DNA from 2 places in the Levilactobacillus zymae genome. Region 1 is predicted to be linked to the other one. Evidence: riboswitches for the same ligand, from Rfam matches in the RefSeq annotation. Region 1 holds a riboswitch; the other holds the start of a gene.
The links. A riboswitch is a leader RNA that binds a small molecule or an ion and turns the genes downstream of it on or off. The one in region 1 is predicted to bind lysine.
Positions count from the first base shown of each region.

Region 2: it holds a riboswitch for lysine, as region 1 does, so the genes downstream of both, RI501_RS09840 (amino acid permease) here and lysA (diaminopimelate decarboxylase) in region 1, are expected to answer to the same signal.

Region 1 covers NZ_JAVLAS010000001.1:862,513-878,760, forward strand. The annotation lists gene RI501_RS03815 (hypothetical protein) at 1-484, shown strand, start outside; gene RI501_RS03820 (hypothetical protein) at 781-2,937, shown strand; gene RI501_RS03825 (LysE/ArgO family amino acid transporter) at 2,953-3,564, opposite strand; gene RI501_RS03830 (low molecular weight protein-tyrosine-phosphatase) at 3,792-4,250, opposite strand; gene RI501_RS03835 (LemA family protein) at 4,358-4,936, shown strand; gene htpX (zinc metalloprotease HtpX) at 4,945-5,835, shown strand; gene RI501_RS03845 (hypothetical protein) at 5,908-6,693, shown strand; gene RI501_RS03850 (UDP-N-acetylmuramoyl-tripeptide--D-alanyl-D-alanine ligase) at 6,972-8,357, shown strand; gene RI501_RS03855 (DEAD/DEAH box helicase) at 8,560-10,116, shown strand; gene RI501_RS03860 (hypothetical protein) at 10,401-10,994, shown strand; gene dapF (diaminopimelate epimerase) at 11,122-12,123, opposite strand; gene RI501_RS03870 (aspartate kinase) at 12,120-13,496, opposite strand; lysine riboswitch at 13,672-13,854, shown strand; gene lysA (diaminopimelate decarboxylase) at 13,963-15,264, shown strand; gene dapD (2,3,4,5-tetrahydropyridine-2,6-dicarboxylate N-acetyltransferase) at 15,280-15,984, shown strand; partial or broken gene RI501_RS03885 (M20/M25/M40 family metallo-hydrolase) at 15,981-16,248, shown strand, end outside.
Region 2 covers NZ_JAVLAS010000001.1:2,053,611-2,069,858, reverse strand. The annotation lists gene RI501_RS09875 (cation diffusion facilitator family transporter) at 1-644, shown strand, start outside; gene RI501_RS09870 (metal-dependent transcriptional regulator) at 727-1,374, shown strand; gene RI501_RS09865 (threonine/serine exporter family protein) at 1,596-2,288, shown strand; gene RI501_RS09860 (threonine/serine exporter family protein) at 2,301-2,750, shown strand; gene RI501_RS09855 (phosphatase PAP2 family protein) at 2,860-3,528, shown strand; gene RI501_RS09850 (lp_1002 family arylesterase) at 3,587-4,378, opposite strand; gene RI501_RS09845 (GNAT family N-acetyltransferase) at 4,496-5,026, shown strand; lysine riboswitch at 5,089-5,268, shown strand; gene RI501_RS09840 (amino acid permease) at 5,380-6,885, shown strand; gene RI501_RS09835 (deoxynucleoside kinase) at 7,099-7,731, shown strand; gene serS (serine--tRNA ligase) at 8,017-9,288, shown strand; tRNA gene RI501_RS09825 (tRNA-Val) at 9,749-9,821, shown strand; tRNA gene RI501_RS09820 (tRNA-Leu) at 9,858-9,939, shown strand; tRNA gene RI501_RS09815 (tRNA-Thr) at 9,975-10,047, shown strand; tRNA gene RI501_RS09810 (tRNA-Gly) at 10,074-10,145, shown strand; tRNA gene RI501_RS09805 (tRNA-Leu) at 10,157-10,242, shown strand; tRNA gene RI501_RS09800 (tRNA-Arg) at 10,262-10,335, shown strand; tRNA gene RI501_RS09795 (tRNA-Pro) at 10,372-10,445, shown strand; tRNA gene RI501_RS09790 (tRNA-Pro) at 10,486-10,559, shown strand; gene RI501_RS09785 (CtsR family transcriptional regulator) at 10,800-11,267, shown strand; gene RI501_RS09780 (ATP-dependent Clp protease ATP-binding subunit) at 11,285-13,771, shown strand; gene RI501_RS09775 (TetR/AcrR family transcriptional regulator) at 13,925-14,530, shown strand; gene rpoB (DNA-directed RNA polymerase subunit beta) at 14,765-16,248, shown strand, end outside.

The DNA.
Region 1 (16,248 bases):
TACCTTGACGTTGAGCGCCTACGATACCAGTAGTCACATCTCACCGGAAGCCACCGTGACCATCAACGTGGGGGTCTTGGCCTTTGAGTCCATCTCTTCAGAAGCGGCCTTTAACGATACCACGCTAACCGGGGAGAGCCAGAACGTGGCCACCAACGGCGGATGGTTACTGAAGGTTAAGGACACGCGGGCGGTTGGCAGCCAGTGGCAATTGAATGCTCAGGTTAGTGCGCCCTTCGTGGCGTCGGACCGTAAGCTCTCGGGCGCTTTAGTCTATGAAGATACCACGGGGGATCAAAAGACGATTGGTGAGACGGCGACGCCGGTTATGACGCATACGCGCACCAATGCGGATACCGATGTGACCGACGTTGCGGGTAATTGGACCCAGGATAAGGGCCTGTTGCTCCACCTGACCGGCAATAATACGGCGGGAACCTACAGTGGCCAGATTACCTGGACGTTGCAAAATGCGCCGGCTTAACATCACGGGCTGAGCCAAGTGAACGCTCGGTTGTTTAATTGATGAAGTAGTACGTTAAAACGACAATGATTCCCGAAAGTTGGGGATCATTGTCGTTTTTGAGTGAGGTGGTGGCCCCGCTTAGTTGGCCCGGGCTGCGGGCGCTAGGGTGATAGATGATGGGGAAACTAAATTGGCCAGCAATTGATACAGCTTAAAAAGTGTAGGGTTCCGGTCGGCCTTGCGGTATATTAGGCAACGGAAGCAATGGTTGCTGGGATAAAATAATTTATTAAAACGAAGGGAGTCCGGGCAGCGTGAGAATCTGGGGAAGTTGGCGCTGGTGGGTCATGGGCATGGTAATTTTATTGGGGATCGGTCGACCGGGAGTGGTACACGGATCGGATGCCACAGAGGCGCGAGCCGATGCGCCGCAAGGGGTGGAGCTAGAGCGCTACCTGGAGATGGGCACGGCCAGCTTGCCGGGATATGCCTTTAACCGGGTCGACCCATTTCAAACGGTGACCTCGACCCAAGCTAAGCACACCCAAATGCTCTTGTTGACGGATGATTGGTACGGCAAGGCCGGACTTTTTTGGTCACGGCCCGGTTACGACTTTCATCTGGATCAGAACCAAACGCTCTCGCTGTGGCTCCACCTCGGCTATCGGGGGGCGACGGGGACCCCTGGTGAGGGCCTCGCTCTGGTCTTACAGAATGATGCCCGGGGAACGGCGGCCGGCCCCAGCGGACTGTCGATTCCCAGTGAGACCTTAGGCGTCTGGGGGGTGGACCAGAACACGGCGACGGCGGCTGCGGTGGCGCAGACGGCCATTCAAAATAGCTGGGCATTAGTGTTTGACACCCACAACAATGCGGGCTTTCCGCAAAACACTCATCCGGGGAATAACTTTGATCACCAGGTCAGGGCGAATGCTCCGGTCATCCGCTATCCCCATATCGGGACGGGAGCTCCCGGAGAACCCACCACCTATGTTCCCCAAAGCGTCACGAAACCGCACGTCCCCACCGCCTATTCTTCGGCGATTGACTATAGTAGCTTGGTCCAGGGGGACGACGCCAACTTTCTGCTGGCCAAGACCTGGTACCACCTGACGCTGAACTGGGATGCGACGACTCACCAGATGACCTACTTATTCGACGATAAGGATCCGGACACGGGAGCGGCGTTGCCGGGGATTAAACGTTCGGTGACGGTAGATCCACAGATTTTTCACAGTCCGACTCACCAAGTTCGGTGGGGAGTGACGGCGATGACGGGGGCGAACAACTCCGGTATCCGCGAGGACCATGCCGTGGTGGTCGAGCAATTACCGAACCTGGTCCAAAGCACGGCCGCAGCGGATCTGACCGATACCACCACGGGACGGACCGTCGCCCCCGGCGAGACGGTGACCGGGGGCGACGATGTGCGGTTGACCTACACCACGCACTATACGCACGGGTCATCGGACTGGACGGGACTGCAAGCAAGTCTGCGTTTGCCCCAGGGCATTGACTATGACCAGGCCAGCCTGACGATTGACGGGAAGACCACGGCCCTGTCGCTTAGCCAGCTCGCTAACGGCGCCGTGAGTTACTCACTACCGAACTTAAATCGCAACCGGTCGACGGTTCAAATCCGGTTACGTGGGCGAGTCACCAATACCGACACCACCGTTGCGGGGACCACCAGTCACTTTAAGGGTAACGAGGCCGTAGCAACGGCCAGTACCCCGGCGTTTACCGTGCAGCGACTGGTTCCCAAGTTGTGGGTGAAGCTCACCTCACCAACTGCGGTCTTGGCGACCGGACAAAGGGTGACCATCACGGGACGGGTTGGTGCAACGGCGACTCAGGCGGGGGCCGTGGGGTTAACGGTCACGCCCATCCTCAATGACGATCCGGGACAGTTGCCGGTCGTTACCCCCACGACGACCGGACAATTTACCGTGTCGGTGCCGGTGACCCAATTGCGCGGTGGCCTGAACCGGGTAACGGTGGTGGCGAGCGATGCGGCGGGCGACCGTTCGCTAGCGCAGACGGTGACCATTACCGCCGGCAAGTTGAGTTTTGGCCCGGTTTCCACCGCGGCAGCCTTTACGCCGACCACGCTAACGGGCAGTCCCCAAATGGTGGCGCCCGCCGGCAAGTGGCAGTTAGCCATTGAGGATACCCGTGCGGTGGGCAGTCGGTGGAACTTATTGGCGATCACGACACCGTTTCGTTCTGCGCAACGGTCGTTGGCCGGGCAGTTAGTCTACCAATCACCCACGGCTACTGCGGTTCCGTTAAAAGCTACTGCCAGCAATCCAATTATGACGCACAAAAAGGCGACCCCGGAGCCGGACCAGGTGGATGTGGCCGCCAGTTGGAACGCCCAGACCGGGTTGTTCCTGAAGTTGTACGGCACCAACCTACCGGGAACGTATCAGGGTATGTTGACCTGGTTACTGCAAGATGCCCCTGCCTAGCGCGAAGCCGGGCGACTAAAAGGCCAGTTGCGTAAAGGTCCAGAAGAGTTTGGCTCCGTATAAGAGGATAATGAGCCCACAAACGAGATTAATGCCTCGCAGAATCTTAGCGTTAAACCCATTTTTAAAGTGGGAAATCAACAGGGTGATCCCAGAAAACCAAATCACCGAGGCCAAGGCGACCCCGGTGATGAACGGAGCGGCGCTACTAGCGGGCATCGACACGTGAAAGGCCCCCAGTAGCATGGTGCCATCGATAATGGCTTGGGGGTTACACCAGGTCACGACAAAGGCGGTGACGATGGTTTTCCCCAACGCGGTCACCACCTCTTGGGGCGCTTGAGTGGTGGGATGGGTACGTAATAGGTTGGCCCCGATGTAGATCACGATGAGACTGCCCACTAAGAGAATCACGGCTTGCAGCCAGTGATAGCGTTGCATCAGCGCCCCGATGCCAAAAAAGCAGCTGAGCGAAAGGGCAATATCGAAGAAAATCACGATCCAGGCGGTCAATAGGGCCCGTCGTTTGGGCTGGCCCAGTGCGGAGTTGATGACGAATAGGTTTTGGAGTCCAATCGGTGCCACGTAGGCTAGCCCCATGGTGAGTCCTTGAATTAAAAAAGTCATGGTGAAGTTACCTCCCAGAATTAAGTTGCTGGGTCCCATTATAGAAAGCCGCGAAAGTCCTGTCCCCAACCAAATGACGATTGACCACCCAACCAAGTCAAAAAACGTGAACGCCCCGGTGCGGGAGGCGTTCACGTTTTATTAAAACTAATTTATGGGCGCAACGTTTTTGGATGAATTCGCCAGGTCATCACGCTACTGACCAACGGCTTATAATAGAAATGACCCTATTTTAGGGCGGTTAACCACGCTGGAATTGCGGCGGCCAGTTCCTGATAGGTGAGTTCGAATTTGTGGGTATACCAGGGATCGTCGATGGCCTGTCCCTGCCGACCGGGAAGAATGTCCAAGCAAAGCTTCACCTTAGCGGCGTCGGCGGCTGACGGGGCCAACCGTTGCAGGTTGGCGACGTTGGCGTGATCCATGGTGATGATGGTGTCGGCCCACGTAAAGTCAGCGGCGGTGATGGGTCGCGAGCGATGGTCACTAGCGTCTAGCCCGTGATGGCGCATGGCCTTTAAGGCGCCGGGATGGGGCGGGTTCCCCTCTTCTTCGGGACTAGTCGCAACGGATTTAACGGTAAACTGGGATTGCCAACCGTGCTGGTCAATCAGCTGTTGAGCGATGGCCTCGGCCATGGGGGAGCGGCAGATGTTGCCTAGACAAACGAATAAAATATGGTGCATATGGTGAACCTCCTAAAGGATTGGTAAAATTACTAGGTAGATGCTGGTGTCGCCCTACCGCGTTTGTTATGATAAGTCTAACAAATTTAATTGGAGGAGTGGTCACGATGGCTTGGATTATTGCCATTATTGTGGTGGTTTTATTAGTGATTTGGTATGTGACGCTGTACAACGGCTTCATCCAGATCCGCACCCACGTACAGGAATCGTGGAGTCAAATTGACGTGCAGCTTAAGCGACGGAACGATTTGATTCCGAATTTGATTTCCACGACGAAAGGATACGCAAATTATGAACAATCAACCTTAAAAAAGGTGGTTGAGTTACGTAATCAGTTAACGGCGGTGCCCGCCGGTGACCGGCAACAGACCATGGAGGTTTCCAACGCACTGTCCGGGACGTTACGTTCCCTGTTTGCGGTGGCGGAAAATTACCCGGATCTGAAGGCCAATACGCAGTTTTCCCAATTAATGGAAGAGTTAACGAATACGGAAAACAAAATTGCCTACTCGCGGCAGTTGTATAACAGTACCGTGGCCAACCTGAACATGAAGGTTCAATCCTTCCCCAGCAACTTGGTGGCGAACATTCACCACTTCAAGCAAGAGGCGTACTTACAGGTTCCAGAAGAAGAAAAAGCGGCGCCAAAAGTGAACTTTGACGACTTTGGCAACGATAATAAGTAGGCGATTCTATGCTGTATGAACAAATTGCCATGAATAAACGACGAACCGGCTATGTGATGGTTGGTTTTACGCTATTAGTCGTGGCGTTAGGTGCGGCGTTGGGCGACGTGTTTGCCGGTAATTGGCTGGTTGGTTGTCTGTGGGCGCTGGTCGTGACGGCCGTGTACATGTTGATCATGATTAGTAACTCGACCAACGTGGTCATGAGCTTGAATAATGCGCGGGAGATTAAGCATGAAGATCAGGCCCCCCAACTCTGGCACCTGATCGAAGACATGGCGCTGGTGGGCCGCGTACCGATGCCACGCGTCTTTATCATTGATGATGCTAGTCCCAACGCGTTTGCGACGGGGAATAGTCCTGAACATTCCGCCGTAGCGGTGACCACGGGGTTACTGACCCGGTTGAATCGTGAGGAACTGGAAGGCGTGATTGGTCACGAGATTTCACACGTCCGGAATTATGATATCCGCCTGCAAACCATTGCCCTAGCCTTGTCAGCGGCCATTAGCTTCTTGGTGAACCTCGCCAGTCATCTGATGTGGTTCGGCGGGGGACGCGATGATGACGACCGGGACTCGGCCGGTGGCGCCATTGCGATGGTGGTTTCCATCTTGCTGATTTTCTTGGCACCGTTGGCGGCCAGTATTGCGCAGATGGCCTTATCACGTAATCGAGAATATCTGGCCGACGCCTCTAGCGTGGAACTGACGCGAAATCCGCAGGGCCTGATTTCGGCGCTGGAGAAGATTGACGATAGCGAACCGATGCAGGAGGCGGACCCCAGCAGTGCGGCAATGTACATTGGCGATCCGTTTAAAAATAAGCGCAAAATGACGGATTTATTCGCAACGCATCCGCCGATTGCCGATCGAATCGCCCGGCTCGAAAAAATGTAGAAAAACTCACCGAATCGGCGTCGTTTCGGTGTACAATGGGAAGGGAATTTTAGTAGAAAGAGTGTAAAGCGCATGCGTGGAAATTTTGTCTATCTCAGTTTAGAACCCGTTACCAACATGGTTTACTCGTTAGGGGTATCGCCCGCTGATTTTTTAAACGGGGTTCCCGAGGTTCCCAATCAGCTCCTGTTGCTCAATGCGGAGGCTGGGACCGACGTCACGTTGAACCCGCACACGCGTTTTCAGACCATTGCGGGCCAGGCCCAGGTGCGGCGTTATTTACTCGCCAAGCACACGGCCGCGGTCAAGTGGCTCGATTACGTTCACGCGGATGACTTGGACTTTTTACTCCCATCAGAAATTGCGGAACTCTTGTACCTGGGGCACATGGAGACTCATTTACGCACGCCGTTTTACGCTAAGCTGCAAAACGACTATGCGTTCCTAACCCTGCGTGATGGGTTCTACAAAATTTATTACCGGCAGCTGGGTAACTTCAACCACGTGTTGGACGTGAGCATTAAGCGGCACCTGCGGGCGATGCACAACAACCGCTGGGTGTTTGCCCGACCATTAGCCATCAGCGACGTCCCTCACGAGATCTTGTTACAGCTGACAGAGGGACTGATGGATGGTGCGGTGATTGCGTTTGATCAATTGGTGGAACGGCACCGGGTGTACATGATTCCGGTCCGGGCCATTCACCATCCCGAACACCAAGCGACTTGGCACACGCAAGAAGAGGTGTATGCCGATTCTAAAGAGGTCGCGAGTTTACGGTATGACTTAACCACCCGTGAATGGGCGTTGACGATTCACGACAACCAAGAATTTAGCGAGGTTGCCGATCTAATCTAAGCACGAGAGCTCCCGCACGAAAAATCGTGACGGGGGTTTTTCTTTTGGCCCATAGTGGTTTCTTCGGTGGCCGGCCGAACCGCTTGGGGGCGTAGTGCTGGGTTGAGGGTTACTTGCGTGCCTGATTGAATTGCGGTTCGACCAATCGGGCTTTTTAAATTTCCTCCCCGTGATTCATGGTATAATGGGAGTCAGAATTTTATCCCGGACCAGATGAGCCCGAGAAAGCTAATGACGGGTGGCGGCAGTGCCACGCGAAAATGGGAGTTAGACAAAAAATGAAGATGCAACTTGCGGAAATTGCCCATGCAGTCGGGGCAATCAATGATTACGAACAGTGGGCGAGCGTCAACGTGACCAGCGTGGCGTTTGATAGTCGGCACCTGCAACCCGGGGGCCTCTTTATCCCATTGACCGGAGAACAAGACGGTCACCAGTTTATCCAATCGGCGATTGATCACGGTGCGGTGGCAACCCTGTGGGCTCAAGACTTAGCTAAGGCCCCAGCCGATTTCCCCGTAATTCAAGTCGAAAACTCGCTGACCGCCTTACAAACGTTGGCCCGCTATTACCTGACCAAGATCAACCCCCGGGTGGTGGCCATTACCGGGAGCAACGGGAAGACCACGACTAAGGATATGATTGCGGCCCTCTTAAGCACGCAATTCAACGTGACCAAGACCTACGCTAATTTCAATAACGAAATCGGGGTGCCGATGACGGTGCTCTCCATGGAGCCCAACACCGAAATGTTGGTGGTTGAAATGGGGATGGACCGGCCCGGACAACTGGACTTCTTGAGTAAGTTGGTCACACCGGACGTGGCCGTGATTACCATGATTGGGGAAGCACACATCGAGTTCTTCGGTACCCGTGATAAGATTGCGGACGCCAAGTTTGAGATTACCCACGGATTGAGTGGCGACGGGTTCTTCGTCTATGACGGCGACGAGCCGTTGTTGCGGCAGCGCGTGGGCGACCTGGCTCAACAACAGGTAACCTTTGGTCGACAAACCACTAACGACCTGTACGCGACCGCCGTCACGGACACACCGACTAGTACCAGCTTTACCACCAACAAGTGGCCCGAGGTCCATTTCACGGTACCAATGATTGGTGATTACAACGTCAACAATGCCTTGGCCGCCTTAGCGGTCGCCGATCTGTACCGGATTCGCCCCGAAAATGCGCAAAAAGCCTTACAAACGGTGCCGCTAACCAAGAATCGGGCCGAATGGGTCACCGGCGCTCAGGGCGAAAGTCTGCTGAGCGACGTGTACAATTCTAATCCCACGGCGGTCCGCGAGGTGTTACATGCCTTTGGCCAAACACTGGTCAAGGGCCGCCGCCTAGTGGTCTTAGGCGATATGTTAGAGTTGGGCGCTCAGTCCGCCGAACTGCACGCCGGCTTAGCGAGCGCTTTAGATCCGACCAAGTTCGCTCACGTTTATCTGGTGGGCCCGCAAATGAAGGCGTTGCAGGCGGCCCTAGCCACCACGGCCCCAGAACTACCCGTCACGCATTTTGCGAGTGACGACTTAGCCGGTGTGACGGCGGCATTACAAGCCACCATCACGGCCGACGATCAAGTATTGTTAAAGGGGTCGCACGGCATTCACCTTGAAAACGTGTTGGCGCAGCTAATGCCGACCGAAAAAAACTGAAAATAGTTTAAATGTAAGCAATTTCCGGGAGTCTTGGAAGTTGCTTATTTTAATCCGGCGTTGTATGATGGGTGAGTTGTAAAATTTAAGAACCGAACTTACTCCGCTCTAGCCAATTGTTAGCCGCTTCACGGGAAACGGATTTTTTCCAAGACGAACAAGGCACTAGGGTGACGTACTCATTATTAGGAGGAAATTATACTTGAAGTTTAAAGAACTGGGTCTTTCCGAGGACCTACTGAAAGCTGTTACTGATGCAGGTTACGAAGAAGCGACCCCAATTCAAGCCGAAACCATCCCCATGGTCTTGGCTGGCCAAGATGTGATTGGCCAAGCCCAAACCGGGACTGGTAAAACGGCAGCCTTCGCACTCCCCATTCTGGAAAAGATTGATAAAAACAATCCAAACGTCCAGGCCTTGGTGGTTTCCCCAACGCGGGAACTAGCCATCCAGACGCAAGAAGAAATCTATAAATTAGGCCGTAACGAACGGGCCAACGTCCAAGTCGTTTACGGTGGGGCAGATATTCGGCGGCAAATCAAGAGCTTAAAGAACCATCCCCAAGTCGTTGTCGGGACGCCTGGTCGGTTATTAGACCACATCCGGCGGCGGACGCTGAAGCTGGACCACGTTCAAATGTTGGTGTTAGATGAAGCCGACGAAATGTTGAACATGGGCTTCTTGGACGACATTGAAGACATTATCAAGCAATTGCCAGAAGAACGGCAAACCATGCTGTTCTCGGCTACCATGCCACCCGAAATCAAGCGGGTCGGGGTGCAATTCATGCAAGACCCGAAGCACGTGAAGATCAAGGCCAAGGAATTGACCACGGATCTGATCGATCAATACTACGTGCGGTCCCGAGACTTTGAAAAGTTTGACGTGATGACGCGCTTCTTTGACGTGCAAGACCCAGACTTGACCATCGTCTTTACGCGGACTAAGCGCCGGGTCGACGAAATTTCCAACGGGTTACAAGCCCGCGGGTATAACGCTGCCGGAATTCACGGGGACTTGACGCAAAAGCGCCGGACCCAGATCATGAACGAATTCCGTCACGGAAAGTTGGACATCTTGGTGGCAACCGACGTGGCTGCCCGGGGGATCGATATCAACGACGTGACCCACGTGTACAACTACGATATTCCGCAAGATCCCGATAGTTACGTTCACCGGGTCGGCCGGACGGGCCGTGCCGGGAAGCACGGGGTTTCTATGACCTTCGTGACGCCGAACGAAATGGGTTACTTACGCGAAATCGAAAAGTTGACCAAGGTGCGGATGCTGCCTCTGAAGCCACCTTCGGCCGAAGAAGCCTTTGTGGGTCAATTAGGTGTGGCTAAGGAAGCCGTTTCTGATCTGATCAACAAGACGGATACTGAGAAGTACGCGGACGCAGCGAAGAGTCTATTGGACGAGTACGATGCTGAAGACTTAGCGGCGGCGTTATTAAACGCGGTCACCAAGGACGACAACAGCCAGGTACCCGTTAAGATTACGCCAGAACGGCCGTTGCCTAAGCGCGGCGGCAAGCGTCACGGCAGCGGTGGTGGTTATCATCGTGGTGGCGGTTACCATCGTGGTGGTAACGGCGGACACCGTGGCGGTGGCGAACACCGGCACTATGACCGGAACCGGCGGAGCGGGAACGACCGCAACGATCGAAACCGGGGTGGCAACCGGGATCGGCGCAACAACGGTGGTCGGCGTTCCGAAAGGGCCAAGCACGGCTTCACGATTCGGAAAAAAGATTAGTTTCATTTAAAAGAGAATGATTAGGGAATCCCGCATTGGCGTTAGGCTGATGCGGGATTTTTTTACGCGTCTAACTGGAATGGAACGGTCCCGGAGTTGAGCCAACCAAACATGGCTTTCGCCGTATGAATTGTTTTTCTAGCCGGCAACGCTAGTCATGATGAAGCTAAGACGTAAAAACAGGTATATTTAAAAAAGTTCTCCCGTTTAGCAGGTGACGCCATAATGTGTCGTGGCACTATGCTACACTTGGCACATTACTTACAAAAAGGGGAATTATCAGCATGAAGAACAGTTTGATTAAGAAAATTGCCGTGAGCGGTGCCGTAGTCGTCGGCATGTTCGCCTTTGGTGGTGCCACGCCGGCCAGTGCCAGTATTCTGGCTACGCCCTATACCGGTCATTTTACGTCGCGTACAGTCACCTATCATATCAACTCGTCATCTAAACACTGGCAAAAGGTTTGGACAAAGGCCATACATAAACTTAACAACAATGGCACTGTTAAGTTAAAGGCCACTTCGAAGAAAAAGGCCAAAATGACGCTGACCACCGTTGCAAAGCTTAAAGGTAATAGTCCTTGGGACGTTTCATGGAATGGGAAAGAAAAGAATGGGTTAGGCATTTATAGGCATGCAAGCTTAAAGCTAAATCGCAAAGTTTGCGTCAAAAAAGCTTATTTTGAAAAAAGTAATAAGACCGTTGGTGGGAAGACCATGGAGACCATCAATGCAATGGGCGTGATTGCGGTCGGATTAGGTCTTGACCAAAACACCGCTGGAAATGATAGTTTTGTGAATGGGTTTGGGTGGTGGCACAGTAATTTAACGAAGGCCGATAAATTAGGCTTGGCGAAAGCCTACGCGAACGTGAAGTAAGCAAACATCAACTATAGCGGATCGAAAGGGTTGCCGAAGTGGGCAACCCTTTTTTGCTACGGTCACCGGGCTGCACCCAAACAAAAACTCACCCAACGGTAAGTTAGGTGAGTCGAAGGTCATAACTTTAGTTTTCAGACGATGCAGCGTGGTCGTTGGCCGCTTGGACGAAGGCCTGGTAGGCCATTTCCTCGTCAGTCGGCCGCACGGTGATTTGGTTTAAAACGGCGTGGTGCAAATCGGCTTCGGGTAGGTCAAGCTTAGCGGTAAACGTCGCGTTGCCAATCAAGTGGAGTTGGCTAGTCGCCGCCGTCGCGCCTAACACCACGCGAACCTGAACTGAACCGCCCGGATTCCGGACCGTAATGGGGTGGGCCGGATCAAACTGGTCGGTAAATTGACGGGCGAAGGCCAGACTGGTGGCCGACATTCCCGTCCCGCAGGCGTTAGTGAAACCCACGCCACGTTCGTAGGTCTGCACGAAGAGTTGGTTGGGCCCCTCGATGACCGCGAAGCTCACGTTGACCCCTTCGGTAAAGTAGGGGTTAGTCGCGTTTAAGCCCTGACCGAGTTGGCCGAGGTCGGCCTGATCGATCTGGTCGACGAAGCTGATCAAGTGCGGGTTGGGCACGGCAATGGCCGTAAAACGCTGCTCCGGGAGAAACTCGGGGACTAACTGATTGTCGAGCACCGGTTGGTCATGGTAGTGTAGGGGCAAGTCCTGAGCTGCCATGGAAATCGGCGCAATTTGCACGCTGTAGGCCGGAACTTTCGGCGCCAGGGCCGGGGCTTGCTCAACGGCTAAGTCCATGAACGGGGTGGCCACCTTAAACTTGGTTTGGTGGAACTTTTCGGCCAGGTAACGTGTGACGGTCCGTAAACCGTTGCCACACATCTTGGCTTCGGAACCGTCGGCATTGATGATGCGCATCTCTCCGAGACAATCGGGATGGTCGGTGGTATTCACCACCAGAACGCCATCGGCACCACCTAAGACGTGGTGGTCGGAGTCACAGAGTTGAATGGCCAACTGGCTTAATTCACCGTCGTTTAACGGGTTTTCTAGGAGTGTCTGGTCCAGGATGAAGAATTGATTTTCGGAGCCGTGAGCTTTCGTTAGGGTACTCATGAATTAGTCACCTCGCTGGGTTGAAAGAAGGTCTGGTAAATGTAACGAACGGCATTGTCGGCGTCCTTAGATTGCACCCCGAGCATGATGGAGATCTGTGAAGCCCCTTGGTTAATCATGTGGATGGCAATGTTGTTTTGAGTCAGGGCGTCGATCACCTTACTAATGGTGTCAATATTGTGTGCGATACCTTCGCCGACGACCATGATAATGGCGTAGTCGTCGATCCACTCGAGGTAGTCGGGGTCCAACGTTTTATGCACATCATTGCATAGCGCCTTAATGGTCGCATTATCGAGCTTGGAGCGGTCAAAAATCACCGTCAGGTCATCGATCCCGGTAGGCATGTGGTCGTAAGAAATGTTATAGCGTTTGAAAATTTGTAACAGCTTCAGGGTGAAGCCAACTTCCTTGTTGAGCAGGTAGCGGTGTAAGTACAACGCGGAGAACCGGCGGGAACTGGCAATCCCCGTGATGGGGGTCGCCGGATTGAACACGAATTGAGACGGCACAATTAAGGTTCCGGGGGCGCTGGGATTATTCGTATTTTTAACGTTGACCGGAATCTGACCCTGCACCGCCGGGATGATGGCCTCGTCTTGGAAGACCGAGAAGCCGGCGTACGAGAGTTCTCGCATTTCCCGGTAGGACATCTTCTGGATAATGGCCGGATGGTCAACCACGTGGTTATTGGCCGCGTAGATGGCGTCGACGTCGGTAAAGTTTTCGTAGAGGTCGGCGTTCATCCCCCGACTAAGGATGGACCCGGTGATGTCGGAACCACCGCGGGCGAACGTGTAGATATCGCCGTCCGGGGTGTAACCGAAGAACCCCGGGAAGACCAGCCGGGCGTTGTGGGGCTTAATCTGCGCCAGGTTAGCGTAGGTCGAAGACAAAACGTCGGCATCGTTGGGATGACCGGTTACTAAGATGCCCGCGACCCGTGGATCGACGAACTTAGCGGGAATTCCTTGGTGGTTCAGCACGGCGGCAATCAGAATGGCGTTTAGCAGTTCACCGTGGGCTTTGAAGGCCGCCAGCAGGTGTTCGTCGTCGGCAAACTTAGTGGTGGCGAGGGCCGCTAACTTTTTGTTGATGAGGGTTAGGGTGTCGTCGGGTAATTGGAAATAGTCACTAATCTCCTGGTACCGTTGACTAATCGCCGTTACCGTCGCTTGAAAGTCGGCGCCTTGTTGCACCTGAGTGGCGTATTGAATGAGGAGATCGGTCACCTTAATGTCCTTGTCGAATCGTTTACCAGGCGCCGAGGTGACGACCACTTGACGATCCGAATCAGCTTGAATAATGTTAATCACTTTGTTGACCTGTTGACCGGTAGCTAGGGAACTGCCACCAAACTTAACAACTTTCACATTTATCACCTCAAAGAGTTAAAAGACGCTCACGTGTTTTTAATGACGACTTTATCAGTTTTCGAAATTAAATCAAGCCGAAAATTCTAATTTTGATTCGTAAAGTTGGAAAACATTTGAAAAAATGATGAGAGTCCTTGACGAATTATGAGGACTGTTATAATCTAAAATACAATTGAATTTTAGAGGTTGCGACCAACATAAGTACCTTCGTGAGTTCCTGTATGAACGATGAACGGGGGAAAAGGGGCGGTTGCCGAAGCGCTAGGACATACAGGGTCTAGTAAGCTGGGACGGGTGACTAAGAGGACCCGAACTGTCGTAGCAAAAATGTCGGCTACGGGGTGCTTACGACGATAGAAGATTTAAACTTCTGTTTTTTTAGGGAGGGGTCTCTTTGTTTACGTGAGCAAACAAAGGGATCCTTTTTTCGTCCCCGAGCTCAGGTGAAAGGTAGGAGCAGCGTATGAAGAATCCAGACTTAACCGCGAATGCTGCGGGACATTTAATGATCGGTGGGGTGGACACGGTCGACTTAGCCCACGACTTCGGAACGCCACTGGTGGTGTACGACGTTGCGGCGATTAAACAACAAATCCAGGCCTTTCGGGACAGCTTAGTGGCCAACGGGCTTCGCTATCAGATTAGTTATGCTAGCAAGGCCTTCGCCACGGTCGCGATGTATCAGTTGGTCAACCAAGCCGGAATTCACACGGACGTGGTATCCGGGGGTGAACTTTACACGGCCCTTCAGGCGGGCTTGCCGGCCAGCCGGATCAGCTTTCATGGGAACAACAAATCTCGTGCCGAGTTGGAAATGGCGGTGGATCACCACATTGGGGTCATCATCTTAGATAACTTTTATGAGATCCAACTGTTACACGAGATCCTCTTGGAAAAGAACACGAACGTCGACGTGATGCTCCGGTTGACGCCGGGGATTTCGGCGCACACCCACAAGTATATCCAGACGGGGCAGGTTGACAGTAAGTTCGGGTTTGACGTAGATTCCGGGCAGGCCGATCAAGCGGTCCAGGAAGTTTTGAACATCGAGCAGATGCACTTGATTGGCATTCACGCCCACATCGGGTCGCAGATTTTTGGTCCCGAAGGGTTTGAAATGTTGGTCAACAAGCTGGTGGACATTTCCGCCGATTGGCGGGCGAAGTTCCACTACGTGCCCCAGATTTTAAACCTGGGTGGGGGCTTTGGTATTCGTTACACGGCGGATGACCATCCCCTGGGCCCCGAGACGTTCATCGATGACATTGCGGCGACCTTGAAAAAGCGGATCGCCCAACGGCAACTCGAGTTACCGGAGATTTGGATTGAACCGGGTCGGTCGATTGTGGGGCCGGCTGGGTATAACCTTTACACGGTGGGGGCCCGCAAGGATATTCCAGAACTGACCTCATACGTGGCGGTTGATGGGGGGATGGGCGACAATATTCGCCCAGCACTCTACCAAGCTAAGTACGATGCCGTGTGTGCCAATCATTTAAACGCCCCCACGGTGGAACCCGTGCACTTGGCGGGAAAGTACTGTGAGTCCGGCGATATTCTGATCGATCAGGCCGCACTCCCGGCCGTGGTGCCAGGCGATCTGGTGGCGCTATTGGCAACGGGTGCCTACGGGTACTCGATGGCGTCGAACTATAACCGTAATCCCCGGCCCGCCGTGGTTTTCGTCGAGAACGGTCAGGCTAAATGTGTGGTTCAGCGGGAAAGTTACGCGGACTTGACGCGTTTAGATCAATCATACCTATAGATAGGAGAGAATGAGATGCAAAAATTAAGTGCTGAAGAAATTATTGCCTACATTGGAAACGCCCAGAAGGTTACGCCGGTTAAGGTTACCTTGAAAGGCCACTTGACCGCCGCCGATATTCCGGCGGATGTCCAGAGCTTCTTGACGGCGGATTTTGCCATTCTCTACGGTGATTACCGGGCCATTGCACCGCTTTTAGCCGGGAAAGACGCGGCCGACTACCATTTAGAAGTGACCGCCCAAAACTCCGCGGTGCCGTTACTACCGATTGAGCACGTGAATGCCCGCATCGAACCGGGCGCCATTATTCGTGACCAGGTCACGATTGGTGACAATGCCGTCATCATGATGGGGGCCGTTATCAATATCGGTGCCGAGATTGGGGAAGGGACCATGATTGATATGGGTGCCGTTTTAGGGGGACGAGCCACGGTGGGCCAGAACTCCCACATCGGCGCTAATGCCGTCCTAGCGGGAGTGGTCGAACCCGCCTCCGCTAAGCCGGTCACCATCGGCAACAATGTGACGGTGGGGGCCAACGCGGTGGTTCTAGAAGGCGTCGAGGTCGGCGATAACGCCGTGGTGGGTGCCGGTGCCGTGGTGACCAAAGACGTGGCCCCTAACGCCGTGGTAGCGGGGGTTCCTGCCCGGATCTTGAAGATTAAAGATCAGCAGACCGTTGATAAGACCCACATTGAACAGGACTTACGCCGCCTATGACCCTAACAGCAGACCAACTCATTCAGATTCGCCGGCACCTTCATCAGATTCCGGAGCTGGCGTTACACGAAACGCAAACGCACGCCTATTTAAAGGAAGTTATCGCGGCCTTGCCCCAGACTTACCTGACCGTGCACGAAGATTCACGATTGCCCACGGCCCTATTGGTGCGCGTCACCGGCAGCCGGCCGCAACGGACCATCGGGTACCGGACCGACATCGATGCCTTACCGGTCAGTGAGCCGGCCGACCACGCGGTGCGGT
Region 2 (16,248 bases), 1.2 Mb from region 1:
CCTTGCTAAACTCGGGGTTGCTGATCTTGGTGTCCGTTGGACTGGGTGTTGAAGCCGTCCGTCGATTGTTGCATCCGCAACCGGTCAAGGGCGATGTGATGCTCCTGGTGGCGGTGATTAGCTTCGCGGCCAACTTGTTGTCTACGTTGCTCTTGAATCAAGGGGCGAAACACAACCTCAATATTCGGGCGACCTACCTGCATTTGCTCAGCGATGCCTTGGCATCGATTGGCGTGATTGTGGGGGCCGTCTTGATCACCTTTTGGCAGATCAGCTGGGTGGATCCGCTGATTAGTTTACTGGTGGCGGTGTACATCATTTATGAGTCCTGGCCGATTGTCAAACAGACCTTCGATATCCTGATGGAAGGCGCCCCACGGCTCGATTATGAGGCGATTGCCCACGATATTTGCGCATTACCTCAGATTGAAGGGGTGCATCATCTGCATGCCTGGCAGATTGACGAAAATAACGTGGTATTCTCCGTGCACGTCAACATGGCGGACCTACCGCTAAGTCAGGTTGAGCCGGTTTACCGGCAGATCGAAGCGTTACTGTGTCACAAGTACAACGTGAATCACGTTACGATTCAGGCGGAGTGCCACCGTGGTAAGGATGAATCGTTGTTTTTACAAACAAAATGATTGGCGGCATGAGTGACCTTGCGAACGTGCCGCTAACGTCATGATGACTATTGAGTGTCGATTTAGATGAGGTGAACAAAGTATGACTCCGATGAAGGAGGACTATTTAAAGATTATTTTCGAACTGGGCGGGAAGCAAAAGAAGGTTTCTAACAAGCAAATCGCCATTAGTTTGAACATTGCAGCCGGTTCAGTGACCGAAATGGTCAATAAGATGGCCGCCGAAGGGTTAGCGGAACATACCCCGTATGCGGGAATTTCGTTAACCAGCAAGGGGATTCGGTTGGCCGAGGATTTAGTGCGGAAGCACCGAATCTGGGAAGACTTCTTAGTGGAAAAGCTGGGTTATGAACTGCCCGACGTTCACGATGAAGCCGAAGTCTTAGAACACGTGACGAGTCCGAAGTTGGTTAATGCCTTGGATGACATGTTGGGGCATCCAACCCATTGTCCGCACGGTGGGGTCATCCCCGACCGTTTCGGGCACTATCACGAGGATAGTCACACCGTCTTAAACGACGCGAAGGATGGAAGTGTGGTGACCGTGGATCGGTTTATTGACAACCATGACCTCCTAACGTATTTGGGTGACCTGAAGTTGGACATCGGGGATCAACTGAAGATTGAGAAACACGATCCGTTTGAGGGTCCCGTCACGGTGCGCAACCTGACCGACGATGCGGAATTAATCGTCAGTTACAAGGCGGCCCACTATATTTTTGTGAAGTAAATTAATGAAAATCGGGCACCGGTGCGGCTGAACGCACCGGTGTCCGGTTTTTATTTGGCCAGATTAAAGTGTCGTTTTAGAAATAGCTGACGTATAATAATTAAAAAAGTTATGAACGACATCGGCGACGGTTTCGTTTGAACAAGGGAGGCGGCACCGTGTCAACGACGAAAGAACACGACCAATTAATTTTACATACCGCGCTAACGGCGGGCCGGATCATGATTGAAAATGGCTCAGAAATCGAGCGGGTGGAGGATACCATGACCCGAATCGCCACCAACGCTGGGGCCCGAACCAGCCAATTGTTCGTGATGATTACCGGGATTTTGATGGCCATCAACGGCGAAGTAGGGGCGCAGATTCAACCCGTCAAGCGCCGGACCTTTGATCTGGAAAAAATTGCGGTCGTCAACCAGTTATCCCGGGAGTTTGCCGTGAAGGAGATTACCTTACAGCAGTTTGCGGATCGGTTAGATCATTTAGATAGCGTCAGTAAGTATTTTCCGTTTTGGCTGCAACTCTTGGCGGCTGCGATGGTCAGTGGGCCGTTGGAAGTGGTCTTTCGTCACAACCTGCACGATTTCTGGATAACCTGTTTGGTGGGGATGCTGGGCTGGGTCGTCTACTATCTGATTAGTAAGTACGTTGAAATTCGGTTCTTAGCGGAGTTTGCGGGGGCCGCGGTTATTGGCTTGCTCGCGGTCTGGAGCCATCATTTGGGACTGGGCAACAGTGTTGACGACATCATCATTGGGAGCGTCATGCCCCTAGTCCCGGGAGTCCCCATTACCAACTCGGTGCGCGATATTCTAGCGGGTAACCTGGTTAGTGGCCCGGTCCGGGGCGTCGAGGCGTTAGTGAGTGCGGCGGCCATTGGCTTTGGAATTGCCATGGTTCTACAATTTCTTTAGGAGGAAGCTGACATGACCATTATGGAAGTCGTTATTGCCATGGTAGGAAACTACGTCGCCACTATTGCGTTTGGGATCCTGCTGAACATTCCTCGGCGGGCGTTGAACCTGAGCGGCTGGATTGGCGTTTTGGGGTACTTGTTATATCAGGTCACCATTGTCTTTGGTGGCGGGTACGTGGTGGGAAACCTTTTGGGGGCCGTGGCAATTGGGGTGGCGTCACTTCAAGCCGCCCGGTGGAAAAAGATGCCGATGATCCTGTTTAACATTCCCGCGCTGGTCCCCCTGGTTCCTGGGGGGCAAGCCTACGAGATGATTAAGAACTTTGCGTTGGGGCAAAATGATACGGCCCTGACCTTCTTGCTGCAGGTCGTGATGATCTCCGGCGCGATTGCCTTTGGGTTCTTGTTATCCGAACTAGTTAATCGCTTGCGCCAGCGCGCTTGGCGGCATCATCGGTAAAGTCTTAGGAAATTGTTAAGCGCCGCGTCCCTAGAATTTTAGCGGTGGGGTGGTATACTCAAATGCGAGGAGTTTTTTCAATCAGGTATGACGAAAGGAATCTAATCTCATGATGCTATTTAACCGGGATCGGGACCGACCATGGAAGTTCGGCTTGACCACGATCCTCTTTTTAACGCTGGCGTTTTTCGTAAAGGCCCAAAACGCTTACGTGGCCTTCTTGGACTCGTCAATCGTGGACATCGTCCAGAAGACCCAACCAGGGTGGAAGACCCTGATGTACCGGGGAATCACCAGTCTAGTTGAGCCTAAGTTCTTGATTGTTTGGACCGTGGTGTTGGCGTTCTTGTTGTGGGGCTTTAAATTTAAGATCCCCGCACTCTGGTGCCTAGCCACGTTGATTGGGGGCGACGTGTTAGCCGCCGTCGTCAAGAATGTGGTCCAACGAGCCCGACCGGCCGGGCATCTGGCCATCGATAACGGCTATAGCTTCCCCAGTGGTCACGTCTTCGGAACGTTCCTATTATTGGCCATGATTTGGCTGATTTTGATTCCGATGATCGCCACACCTTGGCGGGCCTGGGTGGTCCGAATTATCGTCATTATTTGGCTGATCTTAGTCATGATTTCACGGGTCTACCTCAATGCACATTTTCCCACCGATACCTTCGGGGCGGCGTTACTCGCCTACTTGTGGCTGCAAGTGGCGGAAGGCTTATACATCCGGTTAGCGCCGATGATGAAACGTTGGCCGTTACTGAAAAAGTCTGAAATTTAAAGCAAAAAAAGGCCTGTCAACGGGGACGTTGGCAGGCCTTTTTTGACCGCTGATTGCGTTAAGCTAAGTCGGCCAGCCATTCCGTGGCGAGCGTGACCCAGTGAGCGACGTGGGGTAAGTTCGTTCCCGGCTTCCAGGCGGTCACTTGGTTGGCAAGAGCCAGGCCATGGGGACCATGGTGGAAGACGTGCAGCTCGGTGTCCACCCCATGGGCAATGGAGGCCTGCGCGTAAGCCAAGGCATTCTGGACGGGAACCAGGGGATCGCTAGCCGTGACCCAGATAAACGTGGGCACGTTCTGGTCGGTCACTAACTGATCGGCGGCAATTGAGGCGGGATCGTTGGTCCACTGCGCTAGCGTAGCGGGATCGGACGGGAACCCCGCCGTTGGGGTGATGACGGGGTAGCCGAGGATGATGGCTTGTGGTCGGATTTCCGCGGGGGTCGTGTGCGCCTGCTGGTTCAACTCGGCACTGGCCCAGTGATCGTTAAATAGCGCGACGATGTGACCTCCCACGGAGAACCCGGCAATCACTAGGCGTTCTGGTTGGAGTTGCCACTCGTGAGCGTGCCGCCGTAACGTGGCGACACTTTGCGCCAGTTCGATCACCGGTGCGGGGAGCAGTGGCTGTTTTTCGGCAACGAAGCTATACCGTAAAAAGAAGGCCTGGTAGCCCTTAGCCGACCAAGCCAAGGCCAGGTCCTCAGCCTGTTGTTCGGGGATGTGGGTGTAGGAGCCGCCGGGAACGATGATGATGGCCGGGTAGGTGGCCGTGGGATCATCCTGACGTAGGTAGCCTTGTAGGTAGGCCTGAGAATTTTCAGCGAGGGCTTGCTTCACAATTTGCATTTGAAAAAACCTCCAAGTTAAGTCATGATAGAAATCAAGGTGGCGTGATGTCACCACTAGCTAATCTACGTTTATTGTACCGCAAATTAAGGTTAGACCAAGAAAGAAGGTCAGGGGATGGTTCCTGAAATAACAACGGCGCGGCTCCACTTACGCCCCCTCAAAATGAGTGATTTGGAAGCCTATCAGGCCATTGTGACCGACCCCAGAGTGGCGTTACCGGCAGGGTTACAGTTGCCACTTTCCGATCAGCACGTAGCTAACGGGTTGCGAGCCGATCTGCAGCAGCCCTTAGCTTACGCCATCACGCGGTCGCTGCAAGGGCCGTTAGTCGGCATGGTCATTGGCTATGAGCACGCGGATGCGTTGGGGGACTTAGACGTGACGGCTGTCGATCTGGGCTACTTTTTGACGCCAACTCTCTGGGGGCACGGCTATATGCCAGAAGCGTTACGGGGACTGTTGGCCGTTTTGGTACAAGCGCACAGTCCCATTAAAACTTTGTGGGCCACCAGCTTGGCCACGAATCAACGCTCGCAGAACGTTTTAAGTCACTTATCATTCGAACTAATTGATGACCAGTTGGTCGTACCTAATCCCGCTACAATGGCGTTAGAGCGTCACCTCCTCTACCGCTATGATTTATGATCATCATGATGGTTAATTTTTAGTCTTGCAATGCAATCTTAAGATGTCTATACTACGAAGTGTCGAAAAGAAGAGGTGCGATCAACATGAGTCATCTTCCAGAGATGGGCGACATTGATGAAGGAAGGTAAAAGGGGCAATCGCCGAAATCTGAATCGTCGACCACGGTTTAGGTTGGGTCCTGATCTAATAGATCAGGGACTGTCGCAGTTGTAACCAGATTGCGGGGTGCTTTCAACGATACAGACTTGGGCGCTAATGACCATGATTCTTGGGAGTTTGAATTGAAGGGAATTTTGGGTTTCCTAGGTCGCTTCGAGAAGGTCCTTCTATGAACCAGAAGGAGGAATTATATGGAACAGAGTATGACAAACGCAACAACGAGTAAGTCTTCGGATTCGGTAAAGCGGGGACTCAAGACGCGACACGTGTCAATGATTGCGTTGGGTGGATGTATTGGAACAGGGCTCTTTGTTGCCAGCGGGTCTGCCATCTCGACAGCCGGTCCTGGTGGCGCATTAGTTGCCTACATTGCAATGGGATTAATGGTGTACTTTTTAATGACCAGTCTAGGAGAAATGGCCACGAACATGCCAATCTCCGGTTCGTTTGCTGCTTATTCTGCTAAGTATGTTGATCCAGCTCTGGGGTTCGCCATGGGGTGGAACTACTGGTTCAACTGGGCCATTACCGTAGCGGTAGATATTTCAACCGCGGCGTTAGTCATGAAGTTCTGGTTACCCAATATTCCCGGGTGGACCTGGAGCTTGGTGGCGTTAGTCATTATCTTTGTCATTAACGCGTTATCCGTGCAAGCCTTCGGGGAAACCGAATTTTGGATGTCGTTAATTAAGGTGGTTACCATCTTCGTCTTCTTAGCCGTTGGGTTACTAACCATCGTGGGCATCATGGGTGGTCACGGACCTGGTCTGAGCAACTTCACTTACAAGCAGGCACCGTTCGTTGGTGGTTTTCCCGCCATTCTAAGTGTCTTCGTGGTCGCCGGGTTCTCGTTCCAAGGAACGGAATTGGTTGGGATCACTGCCGGGGAATCGGAAGATCCTTCGCACAGTGTGCCTAAGGCGATTAATCAAGTGTTCTGGCGGATTATTTTATTCTACGTTTTAGCTATCTTTGTGATTGCCGCTGTCTTACCTTACACGAGTCATGATTTACTGGGCTCTTCTGCGAGTGACGTGGCCATCAGTCCCTTTACGTTAGTCTTTCGTCGGGCTGGTTTGGCTGCCGCTGCGAGTGTCATGAACGCTGTGATCTTGACGTCCGTTATTTCCGCTGCTAACTCCGGAATGTACGCGTCAACGCGAATGTTGTACTCCTTGTCCAAGGAAGGTTATGCACCACAATTCTTGGGACGGACCGGTAAGAATGGGATTCCTTATCCGGCCTTACTGATGACGACGTTGGTCGCTGCCTTGACCTTCATCAGTAGTATTGCGGGGCCAAAGATTTATATGTGGCTGGTCGCCGCTAGTGGGTTGACCGGGTTCATCGCTTGGTTCGGAATTGCGTTATCGCACTTCCGCTTCCGGCGCGCCTTTATCAAGCAGGGACATCAGCTGTCTGAATTGAAGTATCACGCTAAGTGGTTCCCAATTGGGCCGCTGCTGGCATTAATTCTCTGTGTCGCCGTCATCGTGGGTCAAGATCCACAATCCTTCTTCTCGGGTAACTGGGAACAAGTATTGGTCACCTACATTGGGGTGCCACTGGTCTTAATCCTCTACATTGGTTACAAGATTAAGAATCATACCAAGTTGATTCCGTTAGACGAAGTTGACGTGGCACCAGTCCACAAGGATGGGACGTTAAAGAATAACGCCGCTGCCGAAAAGGACTAATTCAATTAAATTAAAATCGGGTGACCGTATTAGCCGTAAGGCCGATACGGTCACCTTTTTATGGGGGCCTTTAGCCAAAGTGATGGAATTGGCCCTAAAAAATTACCACGATATATTGTCTTTTCAAAATCAGGTTGGTACAATATGTAGTGTTGTTTTTGCGCCCGGAAGATTCCGGGGGGAATGGTTACGGAAATAAAGGAGAGATATTGCATGCTTGTATTATCGGGAACTATTGGGGCTGGCAAAACGAGCCTAGCGAACTTATTGGCTAAACATTTAAACAAACCAGCGTTTTATGAATCGGTAGATGACAACAAAATTTTACCGCTATTCTATAAGGATCCCCAGAAGTATGCCTTCTTACTGCAGATTTACTTCTTGAACAAGCGGCTAGACAGCATTAAGGCCGCCAACGCGGACCAGGAAAGCGTGATGGATCGTTCAATCTTTGAGGATTCGCTGCTGTTTCATTTGAACGCCGACTTGGGTCGGGCGACGAACACGGAAGTTGACATCTACGATTCGCTGTTGCAGAACATGATGCAAGAGCTGCCGGAAGCCACTTACCAGAAGAACCCGGACCTGTTAATTCACATTAACATTTCCTTTGATACGATGCTGCAACGGATCAAGAAACGGGGACGGTCTTACGAACAAATTGATACCGACCCGAGCCTATACAATTACTACAAGGAACTTGACCAACGGTACACGGCTTGGTACGCCAATTACGATAAATCACCGAAGATGCAAATTAACGGGGATGACTTGGACTTCGTGGAAGATCCAGTGGCCCGGCAAAAGGTTTTAGCCCTCATTGATGAAAAGATCGCGTCCCTCTAGGACTTGTTTCTAGGCGTAAAGTAGGGTATGATAAGCATAATTTCAAACACGTCAGTGCCTAATAAGTAGACGGCCAGAGAAGCGGGGTTAGCTGTGAACCGCTACGTCGAATGATTCCAGCACGAAAGAAGTGGGCAGGTAATGCTGCACGGTGCAAACCGTTATCATGTTCAAGGGTATCGCTAGGCACACTAGCGATGAACTTGGGTGGTACCGCGAAGGTCTTCGTCCCATGTGACGGAGGCCTTTTTTGCGGTTAGGGACTAGTTGAAGGGAGTAATGACAATGTTAGATTTAAAGTTGATTCGGCAAGAAACTGATTTTGTAAAGGAAAAGTTGGCCACTCGGGGGGTGGATCCAGCCGATATTGATGCCCTTTCAGCCATGGATGCTAAGCGACGGGAACTCATTACCAAGACGGAAACCATGAAGGCCCAACGTAACACGGTGTCGGATGAAATCTCGAAGATGAAACGGCAAAAACAAAACGCCGATGATCAGATTACCGAAATGCGGCAAGTTAGCGCCGCAATCAAGGCGGCCGATGCGGAACTCGATACCTTAAAGGCCCAGGTCCAAGATGCAGCGGCACACCTGCCGAACATTCCTAACGATAACGTTCCGGTGGGCTTAGATGAAACCGGCAGTGTTGAGATCCGCAAATGGGGCGAGAAACCTAATATGGACTTTACCCCCAAGGCCCACTATGAAATCGGGGAAAATCTCGATATTTTGGACTTTGAACGTGGTGCGAAGGTCTCTGGTAGCCGGTACCTGTACTACCTGGGGGCGGGTGCCCACTTGGAACGGGCCGTCTACAACTTCTTTTTAGACGAAAATACGAAGGCGGGCTTCAAGGAAGTCTTGCCACCGTACATCGTCAACGATGCGTCCATGTACGGAACGGGCCAGTTCCCGAAGTTTAAAGAAGATGTCTACTCCTTAGAGGGTCAGCACATGACGTTAATCCCTACGGCCGAAGTGCCCTTAGTCAACTATTACCGTAATGAAGTCATCCCGGCTGAGAAATTACCGGTATGGTTTACGGCCTTAACGCCAGCCTTTCGCTCTGAAGCAGGGAGTGCGGGGCGCGATACTCGGGGCTTAATTCGGTTACACCAGTTTAATAAGGTGGAAATGGTTAAGTTCTGTGAGCCAGAAGATTCTTGGAACGAATTAGAGGCGCTGACGAAGCACGCTGAGATGCTGTTACAGAAGCTGGGCTTGGCCTACCACGTGATTACCCTGACGACGGGTGACATGAGCTTTACGGCGGCGATGACGCATGATTTGGAGGTCTGGTTCCCAGAACAAGGAACTTACCGTGAAATTTCAAGCTGCTCGAACACGACGGACTTCCAGGCGCGGCGGGCGCACATTCAGTACCGTGACGACAATGGTAAGTTGCAGTACGTCCATGCGTTGAACGGTTCCGGTTTGGCTGTTGGCCGAACGGTTGCCGCTATTTTGGAAAACTACCAAAATGAAGATGGTACGGTCACGATTCCGGACGTGCTGGTCCCTTACATGGGTGGCATGACCAAGATTACCAAATAAGTGAGTTAAAATAGGACTGAGGTGGCTTTGTCGACGGGAGATCCGTTGGCAAGGCCACTTTTTTGTTAGGCGAACATGGTTGGTAAAGTGGAATCTAGGTGGAAACCAGGGATAAAACGGATCTCAGTACAAAAAAATCGCGTTATTTTATAAAAAATACAGAAAAGGGGTAGCTTTTTGGCTCAGGTTACGCTATGATATTAAATGTTGCTGAGGGAGTAGTTATTCAGCTAACGAATATTTATTCAAAGTATCCGTTAAAAAACGGTTGACATCGTTTCGGTGAAATGGTAAATTGTAATAGTTGTCGTTGGTGAGTTTCTGCCTGACATTCTGACTAAGAAAACTAACGAATATTTATTCAAAAAGATTTCAAAAAAGATGTTGACAATCTTCAAACGACATGGTAAATTATAATAGTTGTTTCAAACGAGTTAGCTAATAACTTGATTGAACATATGGAGGATTAGCTCAGTTGGGAGAGCGTCTGCCTTACAAGCAGAGGGTCACAGGTTCGAGCCCTGTATCCTCCATTGGGACTCCGAGTCCTAGAACTTCATCGTCACCATGCAGGTGTGGCGGAACTGGCAGACGCGCTAGATTTAGGTTCTAGTGTCTTATGACGTGGGGGTTCGAGTCCCTTCACCTGCATTAGTTAAATATCGCAAAATATTTTCTAATATTTTGCCGACTTAGCTCAGTTGGCAGAGCATCTCACTAGTAATGAGGAGGTCGGAGGTTCGAATCCTCTAGTCGGCATGGTTCCATTAATTAAATTTGCCAATGCGGAAGTAGTTCAGTGGTAGAACATCACCTTGCCATGGTGGGGGTCGCGGGTTCGAATCCCGTCTTCCGCTTTTGCCCTTTTGCCGGGGTGGCGGAATTGGCAGACGCACAGGACTTAAAATCCTGCGGTCAGTGATGACCGTACCGGTTCGATCCCGGTCCTCGGCATTTAACTTAATATAATTATGCACCCATAGCGCAATTGGATAGAGTGTCTGACTACGAATCAGAAGGTTGTAGGTTCGACTCCTACTGGGTGCATTTTTGTGGCTTATAGGATTATTTTATAAGCAGACTCGGGAAGTAGCTCAGCTTGGTAGAGCACCTGGTTTGGGACCAGGGGGTCGCAGGTTCGAATCCTGTCTTCCCGATTAACCGGTTACCGGTTAGCGAATTAAATAGGTTGATTATCGGGAAGTAGCTCAGCTTGGTAGAGCACCACGTTCGGGACGTGGGGGTCGCAAGTTCGAATCTTGTCTTCCCGATTTTTTAATCCTAACTCTACATATTATATACTGATAAATCTATGACGGCGGTCTTCCAGCTAATTGTTTGGAAGCCGGCGTCTTTTTTGGTACTATAGACTACCAGGAGTTGTTCTGGCGAACGTTCTTCCAGTGCGGAATATCGTCGTAAAAAGACTAATCCATTGCATTTTGGAGGGAAGTTCGTATAATATTAGTCAATATTAGTCAAAAGAACTGCCGAAGGGGGGGACGTAAATAATGGAGAATCAAAATATTTCGGATATTATTGAAGCTTACCTCAAGCAGATTCTCGCGGAGTCTCAAGAAGTTGAGATTCGACGGTCGGAAATTGCTAATCAGTTCAATGTCGTCCCATCACAGATTAATTACGTGATTAAGACACGCTTTACGATTCAAGACGGCTACGTCGTTCGTAGTAAGCGGGGTGGCGGTGGTTATATTCGGATCGAAAAGGTTAAGTTATTGGATAACTTGGATTTTATCGACTCGTTAGTAACCGCCGTAGGTGACCAGATTACCCGGCATGATGGATTAGCGGTCGTTCGCAGCTTATTTGAAGCCGGAACCATTAACCGGCGAGAAGCCAACATTATGTTAGCAGCGATTGATAAGACCGCCCTAAACACGGGAGATCGGGAGTTAAACGAACGGGTACGAGCCCAAATCCTGGTTTCGATTTTGGATCATTTACGTTACGAGAGCTAAGAAAGTGAGGAGTTGCAATGGACAACCTATTTACGCCCAGTGCTAAGAGTGTCTTAGTTTTGGCACAGGAACAGGCAAAGTATTTTAAGCATCAAGCGGTGGGTACGGAACACTTACTGCTAGCCCTCACCATTGAAAAAAACGGGATTGCCAATAAAGTCCTCCAACAATTTTCTGTGACGGACGACGATGTCCGCGAAGAGATCGAACGGTTCACCGGTTACGGGACCCTAGAGAACACGGATAAAGATAGTTATTTACCGTATTCGCCTAAAGCCAAAGCCATGTTAGCCTTGGCCGGTGATGAAGCTAAGCGCTTAGGGGCCACCAAGATTGGCACGGAGCACTTGCTGTTAGCGTTACTCAGTGATGAAACGATTCTGTCGTCACGCATCTTGAAAAATCTCAACGTTGAATTAACCAGTGCTCGTAAGGTGGTTCTCCGTAAATTGGGGATCGCCGATACGCCTAAGCGGCGGAACGAAAACCGGGCACGTCGGGCTGCACAGGGGGGCACACCGACGCTAGACTCCTTAGCGCGGGACCTGACCCAAGCAGCTAAAGATGGCAAGATGGATCCAACGGTGGGCCGTGATAAGGAAGTTAAGCGGGTCATTCAGATCTTGAGTCGACGGACCAAAAACAATCCGGTACTGATTGGCGAACCCGGTGTGGGTAAAACGGCAATTGCGGAAGGCTTAGCCCAACGGATTGTGGCCGGTGATGTGCCCGAGGATATGCAAAATAAACGGCTAATGATGCTCGACATGGGCTCGTTGGTTGCGGGAACCAAGTATCGGGGTGAATTCGAAGACCGGCTGAAGAAAGTCATCGAGGAAATTTACAACGACGGGCACGTAATCCTATTTATCGATGAACTGCACACGTTGATTGGCGCTGGTGGGGCCGAAGGGGCCATCGACGCCTCGAACATCTTGAAACCGGCTCTGGCCAGAGGTGAACTTCAAACCATCGGGGCCACGACGTTGGATGAGTATCAAAAGTATATCGAATCTGACGCAGCGTTGGAACGACGGTTTGCAACCGTGCAGGTTGACGAACCGACTAGCGAGGAAGCCTTAGAGATCTTAAAGGGTTTGCGGCCGCGTTACGAGGACCATCATCACGTTAATATCACGGATGAGGCCCTGGAACAGGCTGTGAAGCTGTCCGTCCGGTACATTAGCGAACGTTTCTTACCAGATAAGGCGATTGATTTAATGGATGAAGCCTCTGCGAAGGTGCGGATTGATCAGATGGATAAACCGACGCCGACCAGTAAGTTGACCCAGGATCTGGATCAGCTGGCTAAGGATAAGGACGCTGCGATTGAACGGCAAGACTTTGAACAGGCCGCCCAATTACGGACCCAAGAGATTGCTTTACGTGAGAAGCTAGCTGCGCAAAAAGCGAAGGCGGCAGAACGTGCGGATCAGGCCAAACGGCATTATGTCCTGAACGTTACGGGTGAAGATGTTGCCCAAGTGGTGGCAGAATGGACTGGCGTTCCGTTGACGCAGTTGAAGCAAACGGATGCTGACCGGCTAGTTAATCTGGAAAAGATTCTGCACCAGCGGGTAATTGGTCAAGACGAAGCAGTTTCGGCGGTTGCCCGGGCGATTCGGCGGGCCCGTTCCGGTCTAAAGGATCCGAACCGGCCGATTGGGTCGTTTATGTTCTTAGGACCAACCGGGGTCGGGAAGACCGAGTTGGCTAAGGCCCTCGCGGCGGCCATGTTTGGGTCGGAAGATAACATGATTCGGGTCGATATGAGTGAATACATGGAGAAATATTCCACCAGTCGGCTGATTGGGTCGGCCCCCGGTTATGTGGGGTACGATGAAGGGGGCCAACTGACCGAAAAGGTTCGGCAGAAGCCTTACTCCGTGGTGCTCTTCGATGAAGTGGAAAAGGCGCACCCGGATGTCTTTAACCTGTTACTGCAGGTCTTAGGCGATGGGTACCTTACCGATTCCAAGGGTCGCCGAGTCGACTTCCGGAACACGATTTTAATTATGACTTCGAACTTAGGGGCCACTAAGCTGCGGGATGAAAAGACCGTCGGCTTCGGTGCCGAAGACGTGGCTAACGATTACCGAGCAATGGCGGATACCATTCGGCAAACGTTGAAGCAGTCCTTCCGTCCAGAATTCTTGAACCGCATTGATGAGACCGTGATTTTCCATTCCTTGAAGAAACCCGAGTTACATCAGATTGTTAAATTGATGGCTCAGCGGATTGTCAAGCGGGTGGCGGACCAAAACATCAAGTTGAAGTTCACACCGGCGGCCTTAGATGCAATTGCCCAGGCCGGTTACGATCCAGAGTATGGGGCGCGACCGCTACGCCGAGCGTTGCAGAACCAGGTTGAAGACCAGTTGAGTGAAGCCATGCTCTCGGGTGAGATCAAGGCTAACGAGCAGGTCACGATTGGTGCGACCAAGGGTAAAGTAACGATTAATTCGAAGCCGGTAACGCCACGTAAGGCCGTGACTAGTAAATAATTGCCGGAACACCGAAGGATTAAATTAATCAATTAAAATTGTTTTATCAACAGCAGTCCTACTGGGTAACCTTCTCAGTGGGGCTGCTCTTTTGGTTGGTCCGGAGGTGTGGTAAACTGACATTAATTTAGAATGAAGGGAACGGACAACGGGATGAAAAGAAAAGAGCAACTAACCCAAACGCACGCGGCGATTCTAGCGGCGGCCCGGGAGCAATTCTTGTCGCGCGGGTATCAAGCCACGTCGACACGGGAGATTGCTCGGCAGGTCGGCATCACTCAGCCGGCGCTCTATCACCACTTTAGCGATAAGGAGGCCATCTTCTTGGCGGTGGTGAAGGAAGTGGGACAAGAAACCAAAACCGGAATTACGCAGGTTAATACCCGGGTTCAGGCCGGCCACCTGACGGATCCCGTTGAGGCGTTGGCGGCGGTAACTGAGGTTCTACTGGCCGTTCATCCCCGGGACGTGTTTAGCGTTTTGCACGGGAGTTTCCGGTACCTAGCCCCGAGTAATAAGGGGCAATTGGGACAGTTGTTGATGGCGGACTACCTGACACCGCTAGCGGCGTTCTTTGATTTGGGTCTCGTGACGTTGCGACCACACCTGACATCGCGCGAGGCGGCTTCGTTTTACCTGACTAGTCTGAGTCCGTTATTTAACAACTTCCACCAGGTGGGGCCGGCGGATGCGTCGAAGCACGAGCAAATCGTCATTCTGCTCCGGTTAATCTTGTTTGGGATTGCCACGGAAAAGTAAGCATAATATCTTGACAATCCGGCATTAGTTTTGTACTATATCATCTGTATGCAACTGTGAACTGAAATTGGGGTAGCCGATCTATTGTCCGGTGCACCCACTATAAGAAGCCAAAAGCAAATTTTGATTTGTTTTTGGATTTTTTTTGCCAAAAAACCGAGAAAAAAAGCATTTGTAATCTAAATGTAATATTCGGTTTGGCCAGTCACAGAATAAATAGGAGAGGTGAACAACTTGGCAGGACACTTAGTGAAATACGGGAAACACCGTACGCGTCGTAGCTATTCACGGATCAAGGAAGTTCTGGACTTACCTAACTTGATCGAGATTCAAACCAATTCCTATAATTGGTTCCTCGATGAAGGGTTACGTGATATGTTCGATGACATCATGCCAATCGAGGATTTTCAAGGAAACCTTTCGTTAGAGTTTGTTGATTATCAATTATTAGAACCTAAATATTCGGTGGATGAAGCGCGGGAACATGACGCCAACTATTCAGCACCGTTACACGTCACCTTACGACTAACGAACCACGAAACGGGCGAAATCAAGTCTCAAGATGTCTTCTTCGGCGACTTCCCATTAATGACGCACCAAGGAACTTTCATTATTAATGGGGCAGAACGGGTAATTGTTTCCCAATTAGTTCGTTCGCCAGGCGTTTACTTTAATGAAGATACCGATAAGAACGGCCGGACCATCTTTGGCGCCACGGTTATTCCTAACCGGGGAGCTTGGTTGGAATTCGAAACCGACGCCAAGAACATTTCCTACGTCCGGATTGACCGGACCCGGAAGATCCCGATGACCGAATTAGTTCGGGCCTTAGGGTTTGGCTCCGATGACGAAATTTTGGACATCTTGGGCGATAACGAAAGCCTGATGGCCACTTTGGAAAAGGATATCCACAAGAATACCGACGACTCACGGGTCGAAGAATCCTTGAAGGATATCTACGAACGCTTGCGGCCAGGTGAACCGAAGACGGCGGACTCTTCACGGAGTCTGTTGACGGCCCGGTTCTTTGACCCGAAGCGTTACGACATGGCACCCGTTGGTCGTTACAAGACCAACAAGAAGCTGAGCTTAAAGACCCGGTTATTGGGTCTGACCTTAGCCGAAACGTTGGCTGATCCGGATACTGGTGAAGTCATCGTGCAAAAGGGCACGACGGTGGATAAGGACGTCATGAAGAACTTGGCGCCTTACCTGGATCGCGACGACTTTAAGATGGTGACTTTCCAACCATCTGACGAAGCCGTCGTCACCGAACCTTTGAAATTACAAATCATCAAGGTGCAATCCCCTGACGATCCGGAACAAGAAGTACCCGTTATTGGGAATGGGAACATTGACTTGAAGCTGAAGCACATTCGTCCAGCCGACATCATTGCATCCATGAACTACTTCTTCGATCTCCAAATCGGCATCGGCAACACCGACGATATTGACCACTTGGGGAACCGGCGGATTCGTTCCGTGGGTGAATTACTCCAAAACCAATTCCGGATCGGGTTATCCCGGATGGAACGGGTGGTCCGTGAACGGATGTCCATTCAAGACGCCGCTACGGTGACCCCCCAACAGCTGATCAACATTCGACCAGTTGTGGCGTCCATCAAGGAATTCTTTGGGTCTTCCCAACTGTCACAATTCATGGACCAAACCAACCCGTTGGGCGAATTGACGCATAAGCGTCGGTTGTCCGCCTTAGG